One region of the Kitasatospora sp. MBT66 genome, then DNA from elsewhere that is predicted to be linked to it. Evidence: riboswitches for the same ligand, from Rfam matches in the RefSeq annotation. Region 1 holds a riboswitch; the other holds the start of a gene.
The links. A riboswitch is a leader RNA that binds a small molecule or an ion and turns the genes downstream of it on or off. The one in region 1 is predicted to bind cyclic di-AMP.

Region 1 (8,541 bases):
CAGATGCGGGCCGTCGCCGAGGCCGACCTCGCCGGTCCCGGGACGGCCTACGAGCGGGTCGCCGCCTATCTGGGGCGCGAGCGCGACGCCCTGCGCGGCTGCCGGATCGGCCGGATGGCCCAGGACCCGGACGTGGTTGCCGACCCCCGGCTGCGCGCGCCCGTCGAGGAGACCTTCGACTGGTTGCGCGGGCGGCTCGCCGCCGTGATCGCCGAGGGGCAGGCGAACGGCGAACTGCGGCCCGGGGCCGAGCCCGCCGACCTCGCCGCCGCCGTGGTCGCCGTGGTGCAGGGCGGCTATGTGCTCGCCCGCGCCGCCGACAGCGCCGAACCGTTCGAGCGGGCCGCCCGCGGCGCCCTCGCCCTGTTCGCCGCCCACCGCCGCGACTGAGCGGCGGCACAGCTCCCGACACGTCCACCCGGAGTCCGCCGTGCACGCGATGCAGTACGAGATCACCCTGCCCGCCGACTACGACATGCGCACCGTCCACCGCCGGATCGCCACCAAGGGCCCACTGCTGGACAGTTGGCCCGGCCTCGGCCTCAAGGCGTACCTGGTGCGCGAACGCGGCCTGGACGGTTCGCCGGTCAACCAGTACGCGCCGTTCTACCTCTGGCGCACCACCGAGGGCCTGAACGCCTTCCTGCTCGGTCCCGGATTCCGCACCCTCTGCGCGGACTTCGGCCGCCCCGCCGTCCGGCACTGGATCGGCGCGGGCCTCCGCCGGGGTCCGGCGACGGGCGCCCCCGCGGCCGACGGCCCGGCCGCGGTCGGTCCGGCCGGTCCGGTCGCCGCCACCAGGCTGACGGAGCGGCTGCCGGAGGGCGCGGACCCGGCCGAGGCCGTCGAACGGGCCCTGGCCGAGCTCCCCGACCACCCCGACCTGCACACCGCCGCCGTCGCCCTCGACCCGGCCCGCTGGGAACTGCTGCGGATCGCCCTCTGGCGCGCGGACGCCCCGGCCGGGGCGCCCGGCACCCGCTACCGGGTGCACCACCTCTCCAGCCCCGAACTCGACCGGCTGCCCGTCGGCCGCCACTGGTGAAAGGACCGTCCCGTCCCGTGAATTCGGCAGCCACCACTCCGACACCGCCCGCCGACCGCCACCTCGACGCGGGCCTGGTGCCCTCCCCGTTCGACCGCGCCGCCGGCCACGCCCTGCTCGCCGAACTGGCCGGCGAGCGGACCCGCTCCGGCACGCTCGGTCCGCTCGACGAGCTCGCGCCGGGCTTCGCGGACTGGATCGTCACCGCGCTCTTCGGTGGCACCTACCAGCGGCCCGGACTCGCCCTGCGGGACCGCCAGGTGGCCAACCTGGCGGCGCTCACCGCGCTCGGCGGCGTCGAGCCGCAACTCGCCGACCATGTGCGCAACAGCCTGCGGATCGGCCTGACCAGGACGGAGGTCACCGAGGTCCTGGTCCACCTCGCGCCCTATGTCGGCGTGCCCAAGGCGCTGGCCGGACTGCGCGTCGCCGCCGCCGTTTTCACCGAGACCAAGACCGAGACCGAGACCGAGGCCGAGACAGAGACCGAGACCGAGGCGGAAGCGGCCGCCGCCGCTGCGGGGGCGCCCGGGACCGGGGAAGCGGCGGAGTGAACGCCCCCGGCAGCCGGGTCCGCACCGTCCTCGGCGACCTCGATCCGGCCGAACTCGGCGTCTGCGACGCCCACGACCACCTCTTCCTGCGCAGCCCCAGGCTGCCGGGGGAGGAACTGGACGATCCCGCCGCCGCCGAGGCGGTGCTGCGGGGCTTCGCGGCCGCCGGCGGCCGGGCGTTCGTCCAGTGGACGCCCGCCGGGATGGGGCGGCGGGCCGACGCGCTGCCCGGACTCTCCCGGGCGACCGGGGTCCACCTGGTCGCGGCCACCGGGCTGCACCAGGCGGTCCACTACGACCCGGCGGAACTCGACCGGCGGTACGAGGGCCTGGCCGCCTTCTTCACCGCCGAGCTGACCGCCGGGCTGCGGGGTGCCCCCGAGGGCGTCCGCGCCGGACTCGTCAAGGTGGCGGGCGACTACCACGGCCTCGACCCGCACACCCGCCGGGTGATGGCGGCGGCCGCCGAGGCGCACCACGCCACCGGCGCGCCGATCGCCGTGCACCACGAACTCGGCACCGCCGCACCCGATGTGCTCGACCTGCTCTGCGAGCGCCTCGGCGTGCCGCCCGAGCGGGTGGTGCTCGGGCACCTCAACCGCTTCCCGGACCTCCGGCTGCACCGCGAACTCGCCGCCCGCGGCGCCTTCGTGGCCCTGGACGGTCCCTCGCGGGCCAACCACGCGACCGACCACCACCTCTTCGACACGGTGGCGGCCCTGGTCGAGGCCGGGTACGGCGACCGGGTGCTCCTCGGCGGCGACACCACCACCCGTACCGCCCGTTCCGCCCCCGGGCCCACGCACCTGCTCACCGCCCTCGCGCCCCGGCTGGCCCGGGCGTTCGGCCCCGAGGTCCCGCACGGCATCCTCACCGCCAACCCGGCCCGGGCGTTCGCGGTGGAGTGGCGGGGCTGAGCCCGGCCACCGCCGTCCGGGGGCCGGGCCCCGGAGCCCGCCGACGTCACAAGGCCGACGTCACAAGGCCGACGTCACCAAGCCAGCGCCACAAGGCCGACGTCACCAAGCCGGCGCCACAAAGCCGACGTCACATGTGGGTGCCGCCGTCGATCCGCAGCTCGGTCCCGGTGACGAACGCGCCGTCGTCCGAGGCGAGCATGGCGATCACACCGGCGACGGTCTCCGGCCCGGCGAAGCCCTGCCCGAGCGCGGGCGAGAGCTTGGCGAGCAGGCTGAAGTCGGCGTCCGCCGGCAGGCCCGGGTTGTTGGTCATGCCGCTGTCGATGCTGCCCGGCGCGACGCACACCGCACGCAGCCCCTGCTTGGCGTACTCGGCGGCGATCGCGTGGGTGAACGACTGGATGCCGCCCTTGGTCGCGGCGTAGGCGGCCATGTAGGGGTGGGCGAAGGTGGCGGAGGTGGAGCTGAAGTTCACCACCACGCCCTTGCCGCCGGCGAGCAGCGCGGGCAGCGCCTCCCGGGTCATCAGGAAGGTCCCGGTCAGGTTGACCGCCACGATCCTGTTCCAGAACTCCAGGCTGGTCCCGTGGGTGTGGGCGGAGCGCAGGATGCCGGCCGCGTTGACCAGGACGTCCAGACCGCCGAGCGCGGCGACCGCCTCGGCCACGACGGTCCGAACGGCGGCCTCGTCCGACACGTCCAGCACCGTGGTGGTGAGGCGGTCAACGGTGCCGTCGGCGGTGGCGCGGTCCAGGGTGGACTTCAGGCCGTCCTCGTTGACGTCGACGGCGACGACCCGGCCGCCCTCGGCGAGGATCCGGTGCACGGTGGCCCGGCCGATGCCCGAGCCGCCGCCGGTGATCAGGACGTTCCGTCCGGTGAAGCGCTCCATGGTGGTTCTCCGTTCCGTTCGTGGTCTCTCGACCTCGCTGACACGGTACGCCTGAATGACACGTCGTGCCAAAAAGGCTCGACACGCCGTATCGACGTGAGATGCCACCGATCCCTTCGTCCGCGTACGCTGTGCCCGTGACCGGACGTCCGACCCTGAACCAGCGCCGCCGCGAGAGCACCCGGCTGGAGATCGCCCAGGCCGCGGCCGAGCTGTTCGCCGCCCGCGGGGCCGAGGCGACCACCGCCGAGGAGATCGCCACCGCCTCCGGCATCTCGCTGCGCACCTTCTACCGCTACTTCTCGGAGAAGGAGGACGCCGTCGCCCCGCTGCTCGCGGCCGGCGGTGAACGCTGGGTGCGGCTGTTCACGGAGAGCGCCTCCGACCTGCCGGTCCGCGAGGCGCTGGAGCGTTCGGCGGCGGAGTCCCTGAGCCCGTCCGACGCGACCGCCGTCGAGGCCCTGCGCTGGACCCGCGACCTGCTGCGCGACCCCCGGCTGGCCACGGTCTGGCAGCGGGTGCACGCCGATTCCGAGGAGCGGCTGCGGGCCGCGATCGCCGACCGCTGCCCGCCCGGCACCGACCTGCTGGAGATCCGACTCGCCGCCGCGGCCGCCACCGCCGCGATCCGGGTCGCGCTGGAGCAATGGGCACGCTCCGGCGCCCCGGCCACCGGCCCCGGTTCGCCGCGCGACCTCGGTGCCCGCTGCATGCGCGAGCTCACCGCCGGCCTCGACCTGTGGACCCGCGTCAACTGACGCCGCCTCCGTCACCCGCTCCGCCGCAGCAGCCGCAGCGGCCGCAGCAGGCGGAGCAAGGGCCGGAAGCACATCCCCACGGCCCGCTTCTCCTCCTCAAGACCGAGGGCGTCACCGCTGGTCGGCGGGGGCGGGGGGCACTCCGGAGCGGCTAGGCTGGGTGGTCGCGCCTCGGCGACGGTGCCCCACTGCGGACGGGGGAACCGGGGCGGCCCTCCCGGGTGTCCTTCCCCCGGGGGCTGGGGAGTACGAGGCGTGGGAGCAAACACGACATGGGTCTGACGAGCCACAAGGTGCTGGCACTGACCGTTCTGATCGCCGTCGCGGCGATGGTCGGGACGGTCTGGCTGTGGCCGAGACTGTCGAAGAAGAGCTGGAAGGCCGTCCTCGGCCGGATCGGCGCCCTGCTCGCCACCCAGCTGGCGGTGCTCGCCGCGCTCGGCCTGGTCGCCAACAACTACTTCGCGTTCTACAGCAGCTGGGACGACCTGCTGGGCACCGGGGACAGCGGGCCGGTGGTCATCCACAACAAGGTGGACGCCTCCGGCCGGCTGCGCGTCGAGACCATCGGCCACGCCGAGGTGCAGGGCGGCGGCGCGCTCGGCCGCGACCGCGACAAGTCCGGCGAGATCCGCGAGGTCCGCATCGACGGCGCCACCACCCGGCTCTCCACCGAGGGCTACGTCTACCTGCCGCCGCAGTACTTCCAGCCCGAGTACGAGCAGAAGCAGTTCCCGGTCCTGGTCGTCAGCACCGGCTTCCCGGGCATCGCCAAGAACCTCGTCACCCGCCTCAACTACCCGGGCGCGGCGCTGAAGCTGCTCCAGGAGGGGCGGATGCAGCCGACCGTGCTGGTGCTGGTGCGCCCCTCGCCCGCGCTGCCGCAGGACACCGAGTGCGAGGACGTCCCCAACGGCGCGCAGACCGACGCCTACTTCGCCAAGGACGTGCCCTCGGCGATCCAGGCCACCTACCGGGTCTCCGCCGACCCGAAGTCCTGGGCGTTCATGGGCAACTCCACCGGCGGCTACTGCGCGCTCAAGCTGGCGATGCGCCACCCCGACGTCTACCCGACCGCCGTCTCGCTCTCCGGCTACTACCAGGCGGCCGACGACCCGAGCACCGGCGACCTCTACAACGGCAGCGAACAGCGCCGCAACGAGGCCGACCTGATGTGGCGTCTCAAGAACCTGCCGCAGCCCGCGATCTCCGTGCTGCTGGCCGGCACCCGGGAGGGCGACGGCAACTACCGGCGCGAGACCGAGGCGTTCGTGGCCGCCGCGCACGCCCCGATGAAGGTCTCCTACAGCATGCTGGAGGCCGGCGGCCACAACTTCGAGACCTGGAGCAAGCTGCTCCCGTCCTCACTGGAGTGGATCTCCCAGCGCCTGACCGTCCCGGCCGCGAGCCCGTCGGCCTGACCGTCCCTGCCGCCGGTCGGCCGGTCGGCCGGTCGGCCCGACCGGTACGGCCGGGCGTCCGTCCGGGAAGGCGTCCGTGCGGGCAGGCGCTCAGGCCACCTGCTCCAGGGTGCCGGTGTGCAGCTCGCCGACCCGGCCGCCCTCGCCCTCGTACGTCCAGAACGCGCGGACCGTCATCCGGGCCAGGTCCATCACGTGGCTCACGGTGATGCCGCTCACCTCGGTCCAGCTGACGAAGTAGAGCTGCGGGCCGACCTCGGCGACGTGCAGGGAGACGTCCTCCCACTGGCCCGCCGACTCGCCGAGGCCCTCCCAGCGCAGCCGCTTGCCGTCGGCCGAGTACGCGTTGCGGAACGCCGCGCCGTTGTCGACCCGGAACAGGAAGGTACGGCCGGCGAAGGCGGGCGGGGACGCGGTCATGGCGGGGCGGGTCTCCTCGTCTCTGGACGTGCTGTCGTGGTGCTCGCTGCGACCCGGACGGTTCCGGACGCGGATGGATCTCCAACCTATCCGACCACCCCGCCTCCGTGGCGCACTTTCCCCGCCGGACCCGCCACCACGGCCACCGCGGCCCCCACGGCGACCCGGAACGGCCGCTCGGGAGCGCGGGGCGGCGGTGTGAGCTGCGCGACAACAGCCCCCGGAAGGTTGTCCGTGCGCGGACGGCCTGCCTAGCCTGCAGAGGCTTCCGCCGCAGCGGAGCCCCGCCGTCGGGACGCCGAGTCCCGTCCACCCGCCGGCCGGCAATCGAGCACCACAGCGGACGGGAGCGGGGGACCCAGGTCAGTGCCCGGCCGCGCGCCCAGAGCGTGCGAGTCGCGGCTAGGGGTGAAGCCGCTCTCCGGACGGCCGGGCAACCTCGCGCCCGAACCCGACAGCTCACCTCGTAGGCGTCGCAGAGGACCACTGCCATGCCCACTGCCTCCCCGCAGCCTGCGCCGAACCGGCGCGCCCTCGGCCGCCACCCCGCGCCCCGCCACGCCCGTCCCTCCCACCGGGGCCGCAGCGCCGCCCTCGCCGCCACCGGGGCGCTCGCCGTCACCGGTGCCGGACTGCTCGGCCTGCCGGCCGTGACCGGCGCCCAGGCCGCCGCCCTGCCGACCGTCACCCAGGACAAGCTCGCCCCGGCCGCCATGGTCGCGGGCAAGGCGGCGACCGGCTCGCTCACCCTGCACTCCTCGTCCTGCTTCACCGCGAAGACCGTCGGCGTCGGCATCCGCGACGCGGCCGGGCACAACCTCGACTTCCCCGGGAACAAGAGCAACGTCCAGGTCTGCCCGGCCGGCCTGACGGTCACCACCGGCGCGCGCACCCTGGCCGCCGGCACCTACACCCAGTTCGGCTTCTGGCAGGACAGCACCGGCGGCTGGCACAACCTGCCCTCCCGCGAGCTCGTCGTCTCCGCCGCCACCCCGACGCCGACGCCGACCCCCACGCCGACGCCCACCCCCACGCCGACGCCGACCACCCCCACCACGGGTGCCCCGGTCGCGGGCAAGACGCTCACCTGGTCCGACGACTTCAACAGCCTCGCCCTGGGTTCCCGCTGGACCGCCGACCGGAGCAGCTCCTACCACTACGGCGACCACAACCCGAACGACAACAAGCTCGACTGGCTGAACAAGAACAACGTCGCCGTCTCCGGCGGCGTCGCCACCTTCACCGCCCGGCCGGGCACGCACACGCTGGAGAACGGCAAGCAGGCCTGGGACACCGGCCTGCTCACCACCGAGTACTCCAGCGAGGGCTTCAAGGTGAAGACCGGGGACTACATCGAGACCCGGGTCAAGCTCCCGGCCGGCACCGGCGCCTGGCCGGCGCTGTGGACGTGGAACAGCACCAGCGGCACCCACGGGGAGATCGACTCCTTCGAGTACCACAGCGACAACCCGAACCTGCTGGAGCTGACCAACCACATCAACCCGGGCCACCTGTACGTCACCGACGCCAAGGCGATCGCCAAGGACAGCTGGGTCACCGTCGGCACCCACTACGGCGCCACCTCGGTCGACTGGTACATCAACGGCACCAAGGTCTTCTCCGACGGCAAGGGCGTCGGCGCCGGCTGGACCGCGTACCCGATCCTCAACCTGTCCCTGAGCGCGGGGAACTACCACCCCGCGCCCTCGGGCACCACGCCGATCACCTTCGCGGCGGACTACGTCCGGGTCTACCGGTAGCAGTCACCGGTCCGGGGCCGACGGTCAGACGATCGGCCTCGGACCGGTGGACTCGACGACCTCGATCGTGAACGGCTGCCGGTTGTTGCTCTCGATCCGGTCGTCGTCGCCGCGCACCGCGACATAACCGCCGGCCAGCGTGCCGAGGGGGACCTCGGGGGAGAGCCGGAGCGGGATCAGCGCGGTCGCGCTGCGGAACTTCGGCAGACCGGCCGGGAAGGTGCAGCGCACCCGGTGGCCGTTCTGGAACTCGTAGCAGTTCTCCGGGAAGAACGGCGGCTCGGCCGTGACCCCCTCGGGCAGGGTGATCACGACGGTGAACGGCGAGGCGGTCCGGTCCGGGCCGAGGTTGCCGACGAAGGCGTGCAGGACGGTGGTGCCGCCGGGCGCGGCCGGGTCCGGGTCGATCCGGACGACGTAGAGGTCGGAGTTCGAGGGCACGGCCGCCACCGCCGGGTCGGCGGTCGTGCCCGGGGCCGAGGCGCCGGGGTCACCGGCCCCCGGTGCCGGGGCGCTCGCCCCGGGCGCGGGCGCCTTGTCGTCCGGCGGACAGACCGCCCCGGCCTGTCCGGCGGCCAGCACCGCCACCACGCACCCCGTCACCAACGACCTGCCGAGAAGCTTCCGAACGGAACCGCTGCGGGTCATCGCCGCTCACCCAACCCTTCGTGTCCGGCACACCCGCGTCGTCGCGGGCGGCATCCGGACCAGCGTCGCCGAAGGGTCTCCGGGGCCGCGGCGACCCGCCCTCGGACGGCCCGAAGGGTGGCT
Region 2 (8,541 bases), on a different contig from region 1:
TACCAGGCGGTGGGTCAGCTGGTCGCCTCCACCTACCTGGCCGCGCTGCCGGCCGTCGACCCCGACTTCGGGGCGGACGAGGCCGAGGACGCGGACGGGACCGGCCCCCGCGGCAACGGACGGCACGCCGCCCAGTAGCGGACATCGCGCGGGCGGGCCCGGAACGGCACCTCCGTTCCGGGCCCGCCGCGCGTCCGCCGACGGCGTCCGGCGCCGCCGCGGCACCGTCACCGCCCCACCCGGGTGGTGGGCGCGGCCGCGTCCTTCAGCCTCAGCGCCGGCACCTGCACCGGCCGGGACTGGCCCGCCAGGGTCGGCACCGACGCGGCGGCCGCGTTCCACTGCGGCCGGTCGGTGCCCTCCTCGCCCGCCCGGCGGACCTGGAGCACCTCGGTCGTCCCGGCCTCGCGCAGCAGGATGTTCTTGGGCGCCCCGGCCTCCGGGTCCAGCCAGAGCTCGTTGCCGCCGAACTCGCAGTCCAGCACCAGGACGTCGTCCGGTCTGCCGTCGGCACCGGCGCGGAAGGCGATCCCGGCCCTGCGGTAGCCGGTGAACCGGCTGCGGCTGAAGGTGACCGACTCCCCGGCGAGTTCGTGCCGGGCGGTGGAGACCGCGAAGTCGCTGCGCCCGGCGGCGTCGATCAGCAGCCCGTCGAAGTTGCTGCCCCGGTCCCGGCCGAGCGCGTGCAGCGCCACTCCCCCGCCCGCGTTGCCGTACAGCACGCTCGCGGTGTAGTCGAAGTCGTTGAGGTAGGCGCCGTGCTCGATGCCCCAGCCGCCGTTGTGGTAGGCGGCGAACTCGGTGACCACGTGGTGCCGCTGGGCGTTGAGCCAGACGAAGATGCCGTCCTGCAGGTTGTTGTGGGCCAGGCAGCGCTGGAAGGTCCAGACGCCCTCGCTGTTCTCCGGCCACTCGAAGCCGGAGGCACCGGTGGCGCCCTGCACCCCGACGGCGACGCAGTCCACGGCCTTGCCGCCGGTGCCCGCGCCGAGGTTGAAGCCGGTCAGCCGGTAGGCCCGGGGGTTGGGTTCGAGCAGGGTGCGGGAGGCGACGCAGGACTCGTAGACGATGTCGTCGGAGGGCTGCTGGGGAGTGCGGGTGTCCAGCGGACCGTCCCACCAGTAGGCGTCCTCCCAGGTCTCGTGGCTGACGCAGCTGCGGAAGGTGATGCCGTGGCTGGCGTGCGGCACGAACGCGTGGCTGCCCGCGTCCCGGACGACCACGCCCTCGACCACGGTGCCCCGGGTGGCGTCGCCGAGCCGGTGGAAGTGCAGCCCGTACCGGCCGAGCACCGGCGCGGTGACCGGCGCGGTGCCGTCCGGGCCCCGCCAGGTCTCCTTGGTGTCGGCGCGCGGCCCGACCCAGCGCAGCGCGGTGTGCCGGACGTCGGCCCGGCGGGTGCTGGTGAGGTGGACGTGCGCGCGGCCCTTGGCGCTGCCCTCGACCCGGACGCTGCGGGTGAGGTTGAGCAGTTCGGCACCGACGGTGACGCCCCCTCCGGCGGCGACCCTGGGGTGCGGGTACTTCAACGGGGTGGTCAGGGTGACGGTGGTTCCGCTGACGGACCGGACGGTGACGAGGTCGTAGGCGGCGGCGAAGCCGTCCTGGTCGGGCGGGCCGGTCGGGGTGACGGCCAGTTCGTCGCCGGGGAGCCAGCCGGCGGGCGGGGCGGCCAGGTTGACGACGGTGTCGCCGGCCCTGAGCTCGCGCTCGGCGCGGACCCAGGCGGTCTTGGCGGCGCCGTCCAGCCGCAGGTAGCCGGCGCCGGTGACCCAGAGGCCGACGTCGGTGTCGACCACTTTCATACCGTCACCCTGGAAGCGCTTCTCGTCGACGGCGGGGAAGCGGAGGGTGTGGACCCGGTCGCCGTCGGGGGCGAGGGCGAGGGTGCCGCGGATCTCGACGTTGCCCGCGGCGGCGAGGGTGAGGGTGCGGTCGGCGGCGAAGGTGAGACTGCCGCCCGGCTCGACCAGCAGGGAGCCGACCTCGGCGTCGGTGTCGAGCAGGACCTTGTCGGTGATCCGGACGGCGCTGCGCGGTCCGGGCGGGCCGCCGCCCCAGCCGGCCCGGTCGGACCAGCGGCGGCCGCCCTGGTCGACGGTGGGCGCGGGAGCGGGCGGCTCGGGGGGTCCGGTGCCCGGGGCGGCGGTCGCGCCCGGCGGGGCGGCGCCGTGACCGCCGTCCTGGCCCATCGGGGCGCCCTCCCCGGGCGGGCCGGCGCCGACCACGGCGGCCGGGGTGACGAGCCGGGTCTCGCCGGTCAGCGAGCGGCGCAGGACCTCCTCGCCGCTGATCGCCGCGAAGGCGGTGCCGACGGCCAGCCAGCGCAGTAATGCGCGGCGGCTTACGGGAGTTCGGGGTGGTTCGGGTGGGATGTCCGGTCTGCGATGCTTTGCCCTGCGATGCGCCCCGCGCGGCCTGGCGGCCGGACGGGCGGCGTCCGGCTCCTCGTCGATGCCCATCGGTGCGTAGCCCTCCCCCCGGGCGGCTGCGTCGGCGCCGGCATGGCGCCGACGCTCTGAAGCATAGGCAGTTGTGTTGGCCATGACGGGCGTTGCTGGAAATCGGTCATTTCTGATCATGAAGGACAGCGGTTCAGCACGGCTTTCGTAAACTGTGACGGTAGTCACACATGTTTGCGGTTTGAAGCCGGCTCTGCTTAACGTGCTCCCCGTTCGTGGCCACACGGACCCAGCCCGTCCGCGACGCCGAGTCCTGCCGTCGGGCGTGCTGGCAGCGCAATACATCACGGCAGGAGCGGGGGAACCACAGGTAGTTCGCCCAGGACCGGTCCACGGACCGGACCCGGGCTAGGGGTGAAGCCGCGTCCACAGCGCGGCCGGGCAACTCCAGCCCGAATCCGACAGCTCACCTCGCAGGCGTGGGAGAGGACCACGTCTTCATGCTGCCCACCAACGGCACCCGTCTGTCCGGCCGCACCCGCCGCGCGATCGCCGCCCTCGGCGTCGCGGGCATCGGCCTCACCATCCCCTGCCTCACCGCCGGCACCGCCTCGGCCGCCTCCGTCGCCACCTGGGACAAGGTCGCCCAGTGCGAGAGCACCGGCAACTGGAGCATCAACACCGGCAACGGCTTCTACGGCGGCCTCCAGTTCACCAACTCCACCTGGGCCGAGTTCGGCGGCACCTCCTTCGCCGCCCGTGCCGACCTCGCCACCAAGGACCAGCAGATCGCGATCGCCGAGAAGGTGCTCGCCGTGCAGGGCCCCGGCGCCTGGCCGGTCTGCTCGGTCCAGGCCGGTCTGACCAAGGGCGGCACCCCCGCCGCCGTGGACACCTCGGCCGCCGCCCCGGCCACCAAGACCCCGGCCCCGGCCGCCAAGCCCGCCGAGAAGCCGGCCGCCAAGCCCGCCGCCGAGCCCGCCGCGAAGGCCGACACCCCGGCCGCCTCCGACGCCGCCCAGCAGCGCACCGGCGCCCAGGACTGGCAGAAGTGGCACCGCCAGGCGGGCCAGGAGGCCTCCGCCGACTACACCGTGGTCGCCGGCGACTGGCTGTCCTCCATCGCCGACAAGAACAACGTCCAGGGCGGCTGGGAGCGGCTGTACGAGCTCAACCGCTCCACCCTGTCCGAGGGCCCGCACAGCATCTACCCGGGCCAGCACCTGGCCCTCGGCGACCGCGCCGAGGCGAAGGCCCCGGCCGCCGACAAGTCCGGCAAGGGCTTCGACTGGTTCAACCGCGCCAAGGACGCGCAGAACGGCTCCGGGACGGCCGCCAAGCCCGCCGCCGAGCCCGCCGCGAAGGCCGAGACCCCGGCCCCCGCCCCGGCCGCCACCGGCAGCATGGCCGCCGCCGTCTCCTTCGCCCAGTCGAAGGTCGGCCAGGCCTACGTCTACGGCGGCACCGGCAACGGCGGCTGGGACTGCTCCGGCCTGACCCAGGCCGCGCTGCGCGCCGCGGGCATCTCCGTCCCGCGCGTCGCCGCCGACCAGGCCGCCGCGTCCACGCACGTCTCGCTGGACTCGCTCAAGGCCGGCGACCTGCTGTTCTGGTCCAACAACGGCCAGGACTCCGGCGTCTACCACGTCGCGCTCTACATCGGCGACGGCAAGTACGTCGAGGCCGCCAACCCGAGCTCGGGCGTGCGGGTCCAGACCGTCGCCAACTGGGCGCCGGACTTCGCCGGCCGGGTCTGATCCGGTAGTACCTCGGCCCCCGGGAGAGTCGTCGCTCCTCCCCCGGGGGCCGAGGCAGGCCCGCGGACGGCACCTCCGCGGAGGGCAGAGCGGAACGCCGAGGGGCCCGGGAGCGGTTCGCTCCCGGGCCCCTCGTGCTGTCCCTCGTGCTGTCCCTCGTGCTGTCCCTCGTGCTGTCGCTGCCCTCAGCGGGCGCGGCCCCCGGTCGAGCCGCGCATCACCAGCTCCGGCTGGAACATGAACTCCCCGCGCTGGACGGCGTTGCCGCCGACCTCCTCCAGCAGGGCGTCCACGGCCGCGTTGGCCATCGCCTCCACCGGCTGGCGGACGGTGGTCAGCGGCGGCTCGGTGAAAGCTATCAGCGGCGAGTCGTCGAAGCCGACCACCGAGACGTCCTGCGGCACCGACAGGCCCCGCTGACGGACCGCCCGGATCGCGCCGAGCGCCATCATGTCGCTGCCGCAGACGATCGCCGTGCAGCCCTTGTCCAGCAGCGCCCCGGCCGCCGCGTGCCCGCCCTCCACGCTGAACAGCGTGTGCCGGACGAGCTCCTCGGCCTCCTCCCGGGTGTGCCCGAGCACCTCCCGCAGGGCCGCCGTGAAGCCCTCGATCTTGCGCAGCACCGGGACGTACCGCCGCTGCCCGACGGCCAGCCCGATCCGCTCGTGGCCGAGTTCGGCCAGGTGCTGGACGGCCATCCACATCGCGGCCCGGTCGTCCGGCGAGATGAACGGCGCGTCGATCTTCTCGCTGTAACCGTTGATCAGCACGAACGGCACCCCGCGCCCGGCCAGCCGGGCGTAGCGGTCGTGGTCGGCGGTGCTGTCGGCGTGCAGGCCCGAGACGAAGACGATGCCCGCCACGCCCCGGTCGACCAGCATCTCGACCAGTTCGTCCTCGGTGGAGCCGCCCGGGGTCTGGGTGCAGAGCACCGGCGTGTAGCCGTGCCGGCTCAGCGCCTGCTCGATCACCTGGGCCAGCGCCGGGAAGATCGGGTTGCTCAGTTCCGGCGTGATCAGTCCGATCAGCCCGGCACTGCGCTGGCGCAGCCGGGTCGGCCGCTCGTAGCCGAGCACGTCCAGCGCCGCCAGCACGGTCTGCCGGGTGGCGGCGGAGACGTTCGCCTTGCCGTTGAGCACGCGGGAGACGGTGGCCTCACTGACCCCCGCCTGCGCCGCGATGTCTGAGAGTCGCGCCGTAGTCACGGTCCCAGAGCCTATTGCAACCACGTCAGACCGCCCACCAGTCGGTGCTGTCCGCGGCCAGCACCGCCTCGCCGTCGACGACCCGGGGGTCGGCGCCGGCGGAGGTCAGCAGCAGCCGGCCGGGCGCCGGTATCGCGACCGGGGCGCCGGTGGTGTTGACGGTGCAGACGAACGAGCCGCGGCGGAACGCCAGGGTGCCCGCGGGGCTCTCCAGCCACTCGACCTCCTGGCCGGCGCCGAGGTCGGCGGTGTCCCGGCGCAGGGCCAGCGCGGAGCGGTACAGCTCCAGGGTGGAGGTCGGGTCGCCGGTCTGGGCCTCGACGCTGAGCGCGGCCCACTCGGCGGGCTGCGGCAGCCAGGACGGGCCGCCGGCGTCCGGGCCGAAGCCGTACGGGGCCTCGGCGCCGGACCACGGGATCGGGACCCGGCAGCCGTCGCGGTAGCCGTCCTGGCCGGCCTGGCGGAAGAACGACGGGTCCTGGCGGACCTCGTCGGGCAGGTCGGTGACGTCCGGCAGGCCGAGCTCCTCGCCCTGGTAGACGTAGGCGGAGCCGGGCAGGGCGAGCATCAGCAGGGTGGCGGCGCGGGCGCGGCGCAGGCCGAGCGCGCGGTCGCCGGGGGTGCGGATCTGGGTGCCGAGGCCGGGCGGGTTGGCGAACCGGGTGGCGTGCCGGGTGACGTCGTGGTTGGAGAGCACCCAGGTGGTGGGGGCGTCGACCGGGCGCATCGAGTCGAGCGAGAGGTCGATCACCGCGCGCAGCTCGGCGGCGTCCCAGGAGGTGCCCAGGTACTGGAAGTTGAAGGCCTGGTGCAGCTCGTCGGGGCGGACGTAGTTGGCGGTGCGCTCGACGGTCGGGGTCCAGGCCTCGGCGACGCCGATCCGCCGGCCGGGGTACTCGTCGAGGATCTTGCGCCAGCTGCGGTAGATCTCGTGCACGCCGTCCTGGTCGAAGAACGGCATGACGTCGTTGCCGAGCAGCTTGAGCTGGTCGCCGCCGCCGAGGTCGGGCAGGCCGGGGGCCTTCACCAGACCGTGGGCGACGTCGATCCGGAAGCCGTCGACGCCCATGTCCAGCCAGAACCGCAGGATGGAGCGGAACTCGTCGGCGACGGCCGGGCTGTCCCAGTTGAAGTCGGGCTGCTCGGGGGCGAACAGGTGCAGGTACCAGTCGCCGGGGGTGCCGTCGGGGTTCTCCGAGCGGGTCCAGGCCGGGCCGCCGAAGATGGACTCCCAGTCGTTGGGCGGCAGTTCGCCGTTCTCGCCCTTGCCGGGACGGAAGTGGTAGCGCTCGCGCAGCGGGGACGCGGGGCCCTCGCGCAGGGCGCGCTGGAACCACTCGTGCTGGTCGGAGGAGTGGTTGGGGACGAGGTCCACGATGATCCGCAGGCCCAGCGCGTGGGCGTCGCGGATCAGCGCGTCCGCGTCCAGCAGGGTGCCGAACATCGGGTCCACCGCCCGGTAGTCGGCCACGTCGTAGCCGGCGTCGGCCTGCGGGGAGGCGTAGAACGGCGAGAGCCAGACGGCGTCCACGCCGAGGTCGCGCAGGTAGGGCAGACGGCTGCGGATGCCGGGCAGGTCGCCCATGCCGTCGCCGTTGGAGTCGGCGAAACTGCGCGGGTACACCTGGTAGATGACCGCGTCCCGCCACCAGCCTCTGTCCGCGCCGGCACCGGCCTCGTGAGCGGTGGCGTCGGCGGCGGGCCGGGAGGTGTCGGCCAGGTTCTGGGTCATGGACGGTATCCCTTGGGGGTGGAGGAGGAGCAGTCAGGACGTGGGAGCCCCGGCGGTCAGGACTTCGAGGCGCCGGCGGTCAGCCCGGTCACCAGGTGGCGCTGCACCAGGTAGAAGAGGACCGAGGAGGGGATCGCGATCAGCACCGCGGTCGCGGCCATCAGGTTCCACTGGGCGTCGTGCTCGCTGACGAAGGTCTGCAGGCCGACGGCCAGCGTGTACTTGTCGGAGCTGAGCATGAAGGTGGAGGCGAAGGCGACCTCGGCCCAGGCGGTGAGGAAGGAGTAGAAGGCGGCGACCGCCAGGCCCGGGCGGGCGAGCGGCAGCACCAGCCGCCAGAAGGTGCCGAACGGGGAGAGCCCGTCGACCCGGCCGGCCTCGTCGATCTCCACCGGGATGGTGTCGAAGTAGCCCTTCAGCAGCCAGCCGCAGTAGGGCACGGTGGTGGTCGAGTAGACCAGGATCAGGCCGAGGTAGCTGTCCAGCAGGCCGAGCCGGGAGAGGATCGTGTACATCGGCACGATCAGCACCGCGATCGGGAACATCTGGGTGACCAGCAGCGACCACATCAGCGGCTTGTGGCCGGGGAAGCGCATCCGGGAGACGGCGTAGCCGGTGGAGGCCGCGATCATCACGCCGAACACGGTGGTGACGCCGGAGACCAGGAAGGCGTTGCCGAACCAGCTCATGAAGTCGGTGTCGAACAGCACCGTGCGGTAGTTGGAGAAGGTGATCTTGTCGAGGATCTCGCCGGGGTGCAGGTAGTCGGTCTTGTCCGGGCCGAGCGAGACGTAGAGGATCCACGCCACCGGGAACAGGGCGACCAGGCTGGCCAGGATCAGCGCGCCGTGCATCAGGGTCTTGGCGAGCGGGCCGCTCTCGCCGCGGCCGCGGACCTTGGCGGGCCGGGCGGCGGGGACCGCGGTGCGGGCTGCGGCGCGGGGGGTGGGTCGGTCGGTGGTGGTGCTCATCGGGGTGCCTCCTTCGTGGTCGTGCGGTTCGCCGGGTCAGCCGTTCGCGCGCTCGTTGCGGGCGAGCCAGCGGCGGTAGAAGCCGGTGAAGACGATCAGGATGGAGAGCAGGATCACGCCGTAGGCGGCGGACTGCGCGTAGTCCCGGGGCTGCTGGCCGAAGCCGAGCCGGTACGCCCAGGTGACCAGCAGCTGGGCGTCCGGCGCGCCGTTGGCGCCGAACAGCAGGAAGATGACGGCGAACTGGTTGAACGTCCAGATCACGCCGAGCAGGACGACGGTCGAGGAGACGGTGCGCAGCCCGGGCAGGGTGACGTGGCGGAACCGCTGCCAGGCGGTGGCGCCGTCCATCTCGGCGGCCTCGTACAGCTCGGCCGGGATCGACTGGAGGCCGCCGAGCAGCGAGATCATCATGAACGGCACGCCGACCCAGGTGTTGACCAGGACGGCGGCGGCCTTCTGGGCGAGCGGGTC

Region 2: linked by a shared signal. The riboswitch ahead of BI06_RS55325 (transglycosylase family protein) and the one ahead of BI06_RS45870 (family 16 glycosylhydrolase) in region 1 are both predicted to bind cyclic di-AMP.

Annotation. Positions count from the first base shown of each region.
Region 1 covers NZ_JAIY01000003.1:420,269-428,809, forward strand. Annotated here, with positions in the region: gene BI06_RS03790 (TetR/AcrR family transcriptional regulator) at 1-390, shown strand, start outside; gene BI06_RS03795 (DUF4865 family protein) at 431-1,045, shown strand; gene BI06_RS03800 (carboxymuconolactone decarboxylase family protein) at 1,063-1,599, shown strand; gene BI06_RS03805 (phosphotriesterase) at 1,596-2,516, shown strand; gene BI06_RS03810 (SDR family NAD(P)-dependent oxidoreductase) at 2,647-3,411, opposite strand; gene BI06_RS03815 (TetR/AcrR family transcriptional regulator) at 3,549-4,169, shown strand; gene BI06_RS03820 (esterase family protein) at 4,442-5,590, shown strand; gene BI06_RS47660 (MoaF N-terminal domain-containing protein) at 5,681-6,010, opposite strand; cyclic di-AMP (ydaO/yuaA leader) riboswitch at 6,333-6,498, shown strand; gene BI06_RS45870 (family 16 glycosylhydrolase) at 6,502-7,770, shown strand; gene BI06_RS47665 (hypothetical protein) at 7,795-8,418, opposite strand.
Region 2 covers NZ_JAIY01000020.1:178,402-186,942, forward strand. Annotated here, with positions in the region: gene BI06_RS41845 (hypothetical protein) at 1-138, shown strand, start outside; gene BI06_RS41850 (hypothetical protein) at 228-2,462, opposite strand; cyclic di-AMP (ydaO/yuaA leader) riboswitch at 2,728-2,895, shown strand; gene BI06_RS55325 (transglycosylase family protein) at 2,882-4,159, shown strand; gene BI06_RS41860 (LacI family DNA-binding transcriptional regulator) at 4,345-5,364, opposite strand; gene BI06_RS41865 (alpha-amylase family glycosyl hydrolase) at 5,390-7,096, opposite strand; gene BI06_RS41870 (sugar ABC transporter permease) at 7,153-8,067, opposite strand; gene BI06_RS41875 (carbohydrate ABC transporter permease) at 8,104-8,541, opposite strand, start outside.